Regions from separate parts of the Heliomicrobium gestii genome, predicted to be linked through region 1. Evidence: riboswitches for the same ligand, from Rfam matches in the RefSeq annotation. Region 1 holds a riboswitch; each other region holds the start of a gene.
The links. A riboswitch is a leader RNA that binds a small molecule or an ion and turns the genes downstream of it on or off. The one in region 1 is predicted to bind cobalamin.
Positions count from the first base shown of each region.

Region 2: another riboswitch for cobalamin. It lies ahead of cbiD (cobalt-precorrin-5B (C(1))-methyltransferase CbiD); the one in region 1 lies ahead of GTO89_RS15110 (sirohydrochlorin cobaltochelatase).
Region 3: another riboswitch for cobalamin. It lies ahead of thiC (phosphomethylpyrimidine synthase ThiC); the one in region 1 lies ahead of GTO89_RS15110 (sirohydrochlorin cobaltochelatase).

Region 1 covers NZ_WXEX01000015.1:48,770-51,973, reverse strand. Annotated here, with positions in the region: gene cobO (cob(I)yrinic acid a,c-diamide adenosyltransferase) at 1-255, shown strand, start outside; gene GTO89_RS15115 (hypothetical protein) at 379-693, shown strand; cobalamin riboswitch at 763-958, shown strand; gene GTO89_RS15110 (sirohydrochlorin cobaltochelatase) at 1,098-2,009, shown strand; gene GTO89_RS15105 (FecCD family ABC transporter permease) at 2,025-3,098, shown strand.
Region 2 covers NZ_WXEX01000010.1:28,479-31,682, reverse strand. Annotated here, with positions in the region: gene cbiE (precorrin-6y C5,15-methyltransferase (decarboxylating) subunit CbiE) at 1-1,002, opposite strand, end outside; gene cbiD (cobalt-precorrin-5B (C(1))-methyltransferase CbiD) at 915-2,147, opposite strand; cobalamin riboswitch at 2,213-2,384, opposite strand; gene GTO89_RS11925 (translation initiation factor 2) at 2,399-2,674, opposite strand; gene GTO89_RS11920 (LL-diaminopimelate aminotransferase) at 2,754-3,204, opposite strand, start outside.
Region 3 covers NZ_WXEX01000011.1:51,703-54,906, reverse strand. Annotated here, with positions in the region: gene GTO89_RS12825 (histidine phosphatase family protein) at 1-779, shown strand, start outside; gene crcB (fluoride efflux transporter CrcB) at 776-1,186, shown strand; gene GTO89_RS12815 (fluoride efflux transporter FluC) at 1,183-1,554, shown strand; cobalamin riboswitch at 1,651-1,822, shown strand; gene thiC (phosphomethylpyrimidine synthase ThiC) at 1,945-3,204, shown strand, end outside.

The sequences.
Region 1 (3,204 bases):
CGAGAGGTCTTGTGCAGCGGAGAGTATGATATCGTCATTCTCGATGAGTTGACCAATGCCATCTACTTTGAACTGGTGACACTCGAAGAGGCCTTGGAACTGATTCAACTGCGTCCGGAGCAGGTGGAGTTGGTGATCACCGGCCGCAACGCGCCCCCCGAGATTATCGAAAAAGCCAGCCTGGTGACGGAAGCGACGGAAGTCAAACATCCCTATCAAGAGGGGATGCTGGGCCGTCAAGGGATCGAATACTGATGCGATAAGACGGTCAAGAGACCCCCGTCTCTTGGCCGTTTTTCCTTCCTTGTGACGTAACCAGCAGCGGTTTGCTTCTTTCAATGCTGCCGGCGGATCAGACGGATCAGGAGGTGGTAAGACATGACATCAACGGAGTTTTTGAACAAATTGATCCAAAACATGCGGGAACGAATCGCCAAGACAGGGGATCAAGACCTGGTAAAAGACCTCGATGAACTTGATCTCATAACGAAGGCGCTGGTTGACAACCTGTCCCGGCAAATCGAGAGGGAACAGAGGGCGCTCCAAAAACGCCTGGAGATGGAGGAGGTGTCGCAAGAGTACATGCTCAAGGTCTTTGCCGATTTTATTAAAGCCAACGGGTTGTCTGATGAATTCGCTCACTATACGGAGGTGTGGCTTGACCTGAATGAAGAGACGCAATTGCGCCATTGATTCTCGTTATAAATATCCCTTTCATTAGCAGGATTTCGCGATCATGTCACGAATAATGATTATGGACAATTTCATAACGAGGGAGTATGGTGACCTGACTGTCATCGTGAAGTCAGGTCTTAAAAGGGAAGACCGGTGAAAATCCGGCGCGGTCCCGCCACTGTATGGGGGAGGAGCCTCTATCAAAGTCACTGGCGCAAGCTGGGAAGACCTGAGGCATCCGACGAACCTGAGCCAGGAGACCTGCCTGCTCCGCTGCCGTTCGACCTACGAAGGATAGGGAGGTGGTCTGCTGTGCCGTTTTCTTTTTTAGAATCGCGGCTGGAGTGATCATGGAACCTTAGCGTATGGCTAAGGTTTTTTTGATCTCCGCGAAAAGGTAAAAAAGAAATGGAGTGGTTTTTGTGAAGTCCTGGCGTAAAATTTCTGCCCTGGTCACCCTGATGTTGCTGACCATGTCCTTTCTCCTGATGGGCGCCTCATCGGCGATGGCGAAAGAAAAAGTCAAGGTCGATAAAAAAGCGATCCTCCTCGTCGCCTTCGGCACGAGCGTGCCGGAAGCGCGGGTGGCCCTGGACAATGTGGAAGCCAAAGTCAAGGAAGCCTTCCCCGGCGTAGAGGTGCGCTGGTCCTATACGTCTTCCATCATTCGCGAGAAGATCGCCCGGGAACAAAAGGTGTTCATCGACAGCCCCATGACGGCCTTGGCCAAGCTGAGCGATGACGGGTATAACAAGGTGGTCGTCCACTCCTTACATATCTTCCCCGGTCAGGAGTACAGCGATCTGGAGAGTGTCGTCAAAAGCCTGCAAGACACAAAGACCAGCGAGGGCCCTGTTTTTGACAAACTGGTCTTGAGCGATTCGCTCCTCCAGGAATTTAACGATTACAAGCGCGCCGGCGCCGCCATCGCCAATCTTATCCCGGAAAACACCAGCGAGGAAGCGCTGCTGCTGATGGGTCATGGCACCGGATACCGCGCTTTGAGCGCTTACGGCTGCATGAATGACGTCCTGCGTCAGCAGTACTGGGGCAAGAATGTGATGCTCGCCACTGTCGAGGGCTATCCGGAACTGCAACATGCCATGCGCGACCTGGCGGCCAGCGGCGTGAAAAAGGTGAAGCTGGCGCCGTTCATGGTCGTCGCCGGTGATCACGCCCAAAACGACATGGCCGGCGATGAGCCCGACTCCTGGAAAAGCCAACTGGAAGCCAAAGGGTATGTGGTAGAAGCCCATATGCAAGGGCTCGGCGAGAATGACGCCGTTGTCAAGATCATGGTCGACCACCTCAAGAAGGCCTGGAATCAACTGTAAGCGAGGAACTATCCGTTGCAAGACCAACCGGATCGTCACGACCTATGGAATGTGTACCGACAGCGCCGCCGTTCGGCGGCGCTGCTCACCGTCGCCATGGCGCTGCTCTTGGGCGGGCTGCTGATCGGCTATACCGGGATCGGCGTGCTTTCCGTCTCGGCCGGCGAGATCAGCCAGATCATCGGCGCCAAGGTCACTGGACAGGCGGAGTGGCTGAAAGGGGTTGACCCGGTGAAGGAGGCGGTCATCTGGAAGATCCGCTTGCCCCGCCTGGTGACAGCGATGCTCGTCGGCGCCGGACTGGCCGTGGCCGGGACGATTTTTCAGGCCATCCTGATCAACCCGCTGGCCGATCCCTACACGTTAGGCGTCTCCTCCGGCGCGGCCTTTGCGGCATCCCTGGCGATCTATGGCAACTGGCAGATCGCCGGCATGCCCCTGTTATCGCTGCCCCTCTTCGCCTTCGGAGGGGCGCTTTTTTCGTTGGCTGTCGTCTATGCCATGGCCCGGATCAATGGGATGCTGTCTGTGACGAACCTGATCCTCGCCGGCGTCATCGTGGGATCCATCTTTTCCGCCGCCATCAGCCTGCTGAAAAGCCTATCCGGCGACGAGGTGAGCGCCATCGTCTTCTGGCTCATGGGCAGCTTTGCCTCGCGCAGTTGGCCCCATGTCTGGCTCGCCCTGCCCATCGTCGCGACCGGCCTGGCCGTGGCCCTCTACTATGCCGAAGACCTGAACCTGCTCAGCTTGGGCGCGCGGACTGCCGGCCACTTGGGTGTCGATGAGGAGCGGGTGCGCACGGCGCTACTGATCATCGCCTCGCTGATCTCCGCCGGTTGTGTCGCCGTATGCGGCATCATCGGCTTTGTCGGCCTGATCGTGCCCCACCTGATGCGCATGGTCATCGGCCCCGACAACCGCTACCTGATCCCGGCGAGCGCCCTCTTCGGCGCCATCCTGCTCAGCTCGGCCGACACCCTGGCGCGCAACCTCTTGACGGCGGAAATCCCTGTCGGCGTGTTGACGACATTGCTCGGCGGTCCTTTTTTTATCTACATCTTCCGGACGAAAATGAAAAAAGGCTGACTCTCCGATGGCGCGACAGATGAGCGAAAGAGCAGTCAAACAATGCGACAGAAGGGTCAAAAAATGGGCGATGAGATGGGCGAAATGATGCGCGACCGGCGCGCAG
Region 2 (3,204 bases), on a different contig from region 1:
CTGCTTCCGCCCGTTGGCTTCGATCAGGTCACAACCGACCAGGCCACGCTCGACAGCGAAGACCTGGCCGCCCCGCGCCTGCAAGGCCGCTTCCACACTGATCGATCCGGTGCCGGCCCCGACATCCCAGACGATATCACCAGGGCCGATCTGCGCTCGCACCAGGGTGAGCGCCCGGATGTCCGATTTGGTCATGGGAACCTGACCTCGGATGAAGACGTCATCAGGCAATCCGATGGCGGCGATCGAAGGGGAAGAGCCCATCGAACCGTCGCCTGGCAGGATCGCCGGAAGGGGATTCGGTTGCATCCCCTCCCGGCGGTCCGTTCGGGCGTCAACGCCCCCACGGACGATCAACACAGCCGGCCTGTACGCGCCTGTGTTCACGAGTGCAATTGTATGTACAGTACCCTCTTCGACGGTTTCGTCTTCATAGCCAAGATTCCGCGTCACAAAAGCCCGTCGCTCCCCCTCCCCCCGAGCATCCAGGTAGGCGGCGATGGCTTCCGGTGAATGGTCCGGATCGGTCAGGAAAGCAACCCAGCCCGCATGGTCGAGGGCGGCAAGGACATCCTCCATAGGGCGACCGTGCATGCTCTTCCATGTCGCCTCCTGCCAGGGCAGCTTGAGACGGGCAAAGGCCATCTGCAAGGAACTAAGTCCTGGGATGACCCGGAGCGCTTCGGCGCCGAGGGCGCCGGTGAGACGGGGCAACAGGCTGTAATAGCCGGGATCGCCGGAGACGAGGACAGCGACACGCCCTGATAACCGCTCAACAGCGATATACTCGATCAGTTCGTTTAGATGGCGGTCGATGATCCGGCCTGGTTTGTTGAATCTGGCAAAAAGCGCCAGCGCGCGAGGACCTCCGACGAGCACATCGGCCTCCTCCACGGCTTGCAGCGCGGCCGGTGTCAAATATTCGTCTGTGCCGGGTCCGATGCCGACGACGGTGACCGGAAATCCCGGTCCAGTCCCGGAAGCGTTGCTTGACGACTCCACCCTAGCGGTTCTCCCTTCAAATCTGTGAATATGACAGAAACAGTTCCGCGAAAACGTTCAGCCGCCTTTTCGGCAGCCACATCGGCCAGGTGATCGAAGAAGTTGCGTCGTCCGGCCTTCGTCAGCAGGTCCACCGCCGCTTCCGCCGTGTTGGCCTCCAACAGCTCCTTGACGAGTTCAAGGGGCAGTCCGCAGACGGCGGCATGGGCGGCGATGATCTCTCGGCGCCCGTCGGCGATCCGGCTGTGGGTGTGGAAGATGCCGCCAGCCACCTTGACCAGCTTGCCCACATGCCCCCAGAGCAGAACCTCCCGGACGCCTTTTTGGGCGCAGGCGTCCAGCATATGACCGATGAAGTTGCTCGTCAGCACGACGGCGTCTGAGGGCGCTCCCCGCTGCTCCAATCCCCGCCGCCCCATGTGACCCGGTGTGAGCAGGAGAGTCCGGTGACCGGCAGCAAGAGCCACATCGATCTGCGGTTCCAGGCTGTGTTTGAAGGCCTCTTCTGACATGGGATTGACGATGCCCGTCGTTCCCAAGATGGAGATGCCGCCAACAACGCCCAAGCGGGGATTTAATGTCGATGGGCCGACCCGTTCCCCCTCAGGAACCCAGACGATCAGGCGAACCCCCCGTCCAGGAGGGAGCGTTTCCCCCACAGCGGCGGTGATCATGGCGCGCGGCGTCGGATTGATGGCCGCTTCCCCAACCGGTATGGCCAAGCCAGGCTTGGTCACCCGACCGACGCCCAGCCCCCCGTCGATGTGTATCCCGTCCGGCGCAGGCAAGGCGGTCACGCGAATCGCCAAGCCATGGGTGGCGTCAGGGTCGTCACCGCCGTCTTTGATCACCTGGCAGGTGACGCTCTCGCTCACGGCAACAGAAGGCGCCTGCTCTTCCACCCGCTCCGCTTGGACGATCAACCGGCCGCCCAGCGGCAGCGGGATGTCGATCGGCATCTTCGAATCAGCGGGAAGCTCTGTCGCGTCAATGGTTGTCCCGGCAAGCGTTCCGTAGAGGAAGCCTGTCGCCGCCTTGGCCGCAGCGGCAGCGCAGGATCCTGTCGTGTAGCCTTTTCGCAGTTGTTCCCACTCTCCCCGCCCATAAAAAAACCACACCCCTTTGCAAGGTGTGGGATTTGACACAAATACAAACCTGGGAAATCAACAGACCATTCCCCGGTCCGGTCACCTCCCCCGTAGCGCGCGGGTTCTTGCGGTGGGGGCAGTCAGGTCTCCTGGCTCAGGTTCATCAACCGCTTCGCCTTCCCGGTTCCCCGGTGGTCATAGAAGCGCCCTCCCCGTCACAGTGGCGGCACCGCGTCGGATTCACACCGACTTCCCTGCGTCACAGTGAGTGACGCCTGCCCCGAATATGCGTAATGTGATACATAAAATTATTCGCCGTCTTTTGAGTCATTCCTGCAAATCCAAAGAACTTTTCTGTCGTCACTGCGGATCAGGGATAGTTTCTCCAAATCGTCCCGTCTTGAGCGCCTCAGGCGGCGGTTTTCGGCCTCCAGGCGAGCGATGGCGTCCCGCCGTTCACTGTCCACCGTCTCCAGCAACGCCATCAACACGCGGCGACTGAGCCTCAACTGATGTAGCCGCGAGCGCAGGTAGTCCACTTCATCCTGCAACGCCTCCAGCGGTTCACGATTTCCTTCTCCCATGACGCCACGCCCTCCTGCCTGTGTCTTATCACCATTTTATGTCAAAGGCAGGCGAACTATCCCATAAGAGAGACTTCGATCAACCGGCGAAACGATACCGTTTGGCGATCCGATCGACAGCCTCGGCCAGGCGCTCCTCGGAAACGACCAGGGCGATGCGGACATACCCCTCGCCCCGCTCACCAAAAGCGTTACCCGGCACGACCAGCACGCCCGTTTCCCGCAGCAGCTCCTCGGCAAAGGCGAAAGAAGAGGCAAATCCCTCTGGCACGGGCGCCCAGACGAACATGGAGGCCTTCGGCTTATCCATCTGCCAGCCGATGCGAGCCAACCCATCGACGAGCACATCACGCCGGCGCTGGTAGGCCTTGGCGTTTTCCTCAACCATGGCCTGCGGTCCGCGCAACGCAGCCACAGCTGCCCATTGCACCGCCTTAAAGACGCCGTAATCGATGTTGGATTTCAGGTTAGCCAGAACGGCAAGAACCTCCCGGTTGCCCACAGCCATGCCCAAACGGCAGCCGGCCAGG
Region 3 (3,204 bases), on a different contig from region 1:
GGGCTCGCTTTACGATTGACACATTTAACGCCATGATGTCCGGATCGCCATCGATGGTGCGGTTGAACACGACGGGAATCGGTCAGGTCGAGGCGGTGGCCCGCAGGCTGCGCCCCGTCCCGGTGGTGGTGGCGAGCCATTTTCAACGAGCCCAGGAGACGGCGACCATCCTCGCCCGAGCATGGGGCGCAGAGGTGGTTACCATGGAAAGCCTTGGCGAAATCGTCCTGTCCAAGTTTCCCGGCAGCGGGAATCGACGAGCGATCCCCTTCTGTCTGCTCATCGCCATGACGGTGTGGCGTCACGCCTGGCCCTTTACGCAGGGCGAGGAGACGCTCTACCAGGCCTTTCGGCGCGCCCGGCTCGCTTGGACACAACTGTTGGATGTGGCGAGGGAGCGGGGATCGATCGTCGTCATCTCCCATCAGGGGTTTCTCCGCATCCTGTTGTGGTATCTCCGGTTGAAACGGGGCTGCCGGGTGCGAAAAAAAGACCTGGGTAACGGCGGCATCTCCATCGTCGAGGTGGGGGAACCGGCGGAGATGACAGGCCGTCACCGGGCGTACGGGGCGGGAAGGACTGAGACGACCCGAGCGGCGCGAGTCGTGCTGCCCCAAGAGGGGGAAGGGCGGGATGAGCCTGCCCCAGTTGCCGGCAGCGCGGCCATCGCCTCGGGTGGGGCGGCGGCGGTCCTGTTGGAAGGGGTTGCGTGCATGGAAGGCGTCTCCGCAAAAAGGATCGCAGCCAAGCGGGCTCTGTTAAGGAGGGACCGGCGATGAACGCTATTGCTGTGGCGATCGGCGGTTTTCTGGGGGCGCTGGCCCGCTTTTTTATGGGAACATGGATGGCGCCTTTGGCCGATCAGACCGGTTTCCCCTGGGGGACCTTGACGATCAACCTGCTGGGCGCTTTTGTGCTCGCTTTCTTTTTGACGGTAGCCATGGAGGTAGTGGCGATCAAACCCGCCCTTCGGCTCGGCTTCGCCACGGGGTTTTTGGGCGCTTTCACCACTTTTTCCACCTTCGCGCTCGAGAGCGTGCGCATGTTGGAGGCGGGCGAGGCTGCCTTGGCGGGGGCCTATGTGTTGTCCAGCCTTGTTCTGGGTGTGCTGGTCAGCGCTCTTGGAACGCGCGGCGCTCGAATGATGAAGGAAAATCGTCCCGCTGCGCTGGAGGTGGACCGATGACGCCGTGGGATTTGTTTTCGATCGGCGCCGCCGGCGCCTTGGGCGCCCTTGCGCGTTATGGCGTCGGCGTCGCTGTCGCGCGACGGACTTCCCTGGCTTATCCGCCATCGACCTTTTTCATTAATATCGCGGGTGCCTTTTTGCTTGGTCTGTCAGCGGCTCATGCAGCAAGCAACCCAGGCATTCAATCGATCGAAAAAAATGTCTTTCAGATCGGCTTTTTGGGCGCCTTTACCACTTTTTCGACCTTCACCGTTGAGGCCGTCCGGCTGATCGAGGACGGGGAATGGTTGCGCTGCGGCGTTTACGTCGGCGGCAGCGCCATTGTGGGGTTGCTGGCCTGCGCTTTGGGGTTTCACGCCCTGTAAGGCCCTGCGAGTGGCTGGAACTGTGGATGTTTTTTTGGAAAATCCATCTTTACAGGCGAACATGTTGCGATTATGATAATAAGCGCAACCAATCAATTTCATAAAGTGTTCACAGGTGCCCGCAAGGGAGAATAGGGAACCGGGTGCGAATCCCGGGCGGTCCCGCCGCTGTATGGGGGAGCCGGCTGCAAGAGGCCACTTCGCAAGAGGGAAGGCGCAGCCAGCGAGGAACCCGAGCCAGAAGACCTGCCTGTGTACGGTCTAAGGGTCTCTTTCCCGGCAAAGGAGACCCTTCAGGGATGATGGCAAAGTCCCCGGATCCGCTATGGATCTGGGGGCTTTTTTTATTTGCCGGACAGTCGGGAGACAGAAAAAAGGAGGCTGAACGGAGTGGAGATTACCCAGCGCGAGGCAGCCCTGCAGGGCATGATCACGCCCGCGATGGCTGAGGCGGCCCAGCGGGAACAGGTGGAGCCCGAGGCGATCCGCCGGGGGCTGGCCGATGGAACCATCGTCTTGCCCTACAACCGCAAGCGGGCCGAAAGACGGCAGGCTGTCGCCTTTGGAAAGGGCTTGCGCACCAAAGTCAGCGCTTCTATCGGACTGCCCCTGGAGGGCGGATCCGAGTCGGAAGAGCGTAAGAAGCTAGAGGTTCTGTTGGCGGCAGGGGCAGATGCGGTCCTGGATCTGTCCATCGGAGCCGGCGTCGATCGCCTGCGGGAACCGGAGGCTGAATTGAAGGACTATCTGGCCCTCTTTCGCCGGCATGTGCTGTCGACATCCACAAAACCCGTTGGCACACTGCCCCAGTATGAGGTCTTTGCCTGCCGGCGCGACGCGAGGCGGGGCGGCATTCTTGCCACAACGGTGGAGGAGATGTTTGACGCCATGGAGCGTCACGCCGCCGAGGGCGTCGACTTCTTTGGCCTGCACTCGGCGATGACCTTAAAGGCGTTGGAACTGGCGCGGCGGCAGGGCCGGCTGACCCATATGGTCAGTTGGGCCGGCGCTTCGCTGGCCGGCTGGATGCTTCATCACCAACAGGAAAACCCGTTTCACCGCCACTTTGACCGAGTGCTTGACATCTGCCGGCGTTATGATGTGACCCTCAGCCTGGCCGATGGGTTGCGACCCGGTTCGGGCCACGACTCGCTGGATCGGGCGCAGGTGCAGGAGATGGTGATCCTGGGCGAACAGGTCCGGGCGGCCCGTGACGCCGGTGTGCAGGTGATGGTAAAAGGGCCGGGCCATGCGCCCCTGCATCACTGCCACACGACGGTTCAACTGCAGAAACAGCTCTGCGAAGGGGCGCCCTACTTCATCTTCGGGCCCCTGGCGACAGACGCTGCGCCCGGTTATGACCATATCACCTGCGCCATCGGCGCCGCCTTGGCCGCCTCTGCCGGCGCCGACCTGATCTGTTACGTCACCCCAGCGGAACATGTTCGCTTTCCGACGGTGGAGGATGTCCGGACCGGCGTCATCTCGGCCCGCATTGCCGCTCATGCCGCCGACGTGGCCAAAGGGTTCGCCGCCGCTGTCGAGCGCGACGCCGCCCTTTCCCAGGCGCGGGGCTGGCAGAACCGGAAGGCGGAACAGAGGCTGGCCCTTGATCCCGATGGGCTTGTGTCGACCAGGAGCGCCGCCGGC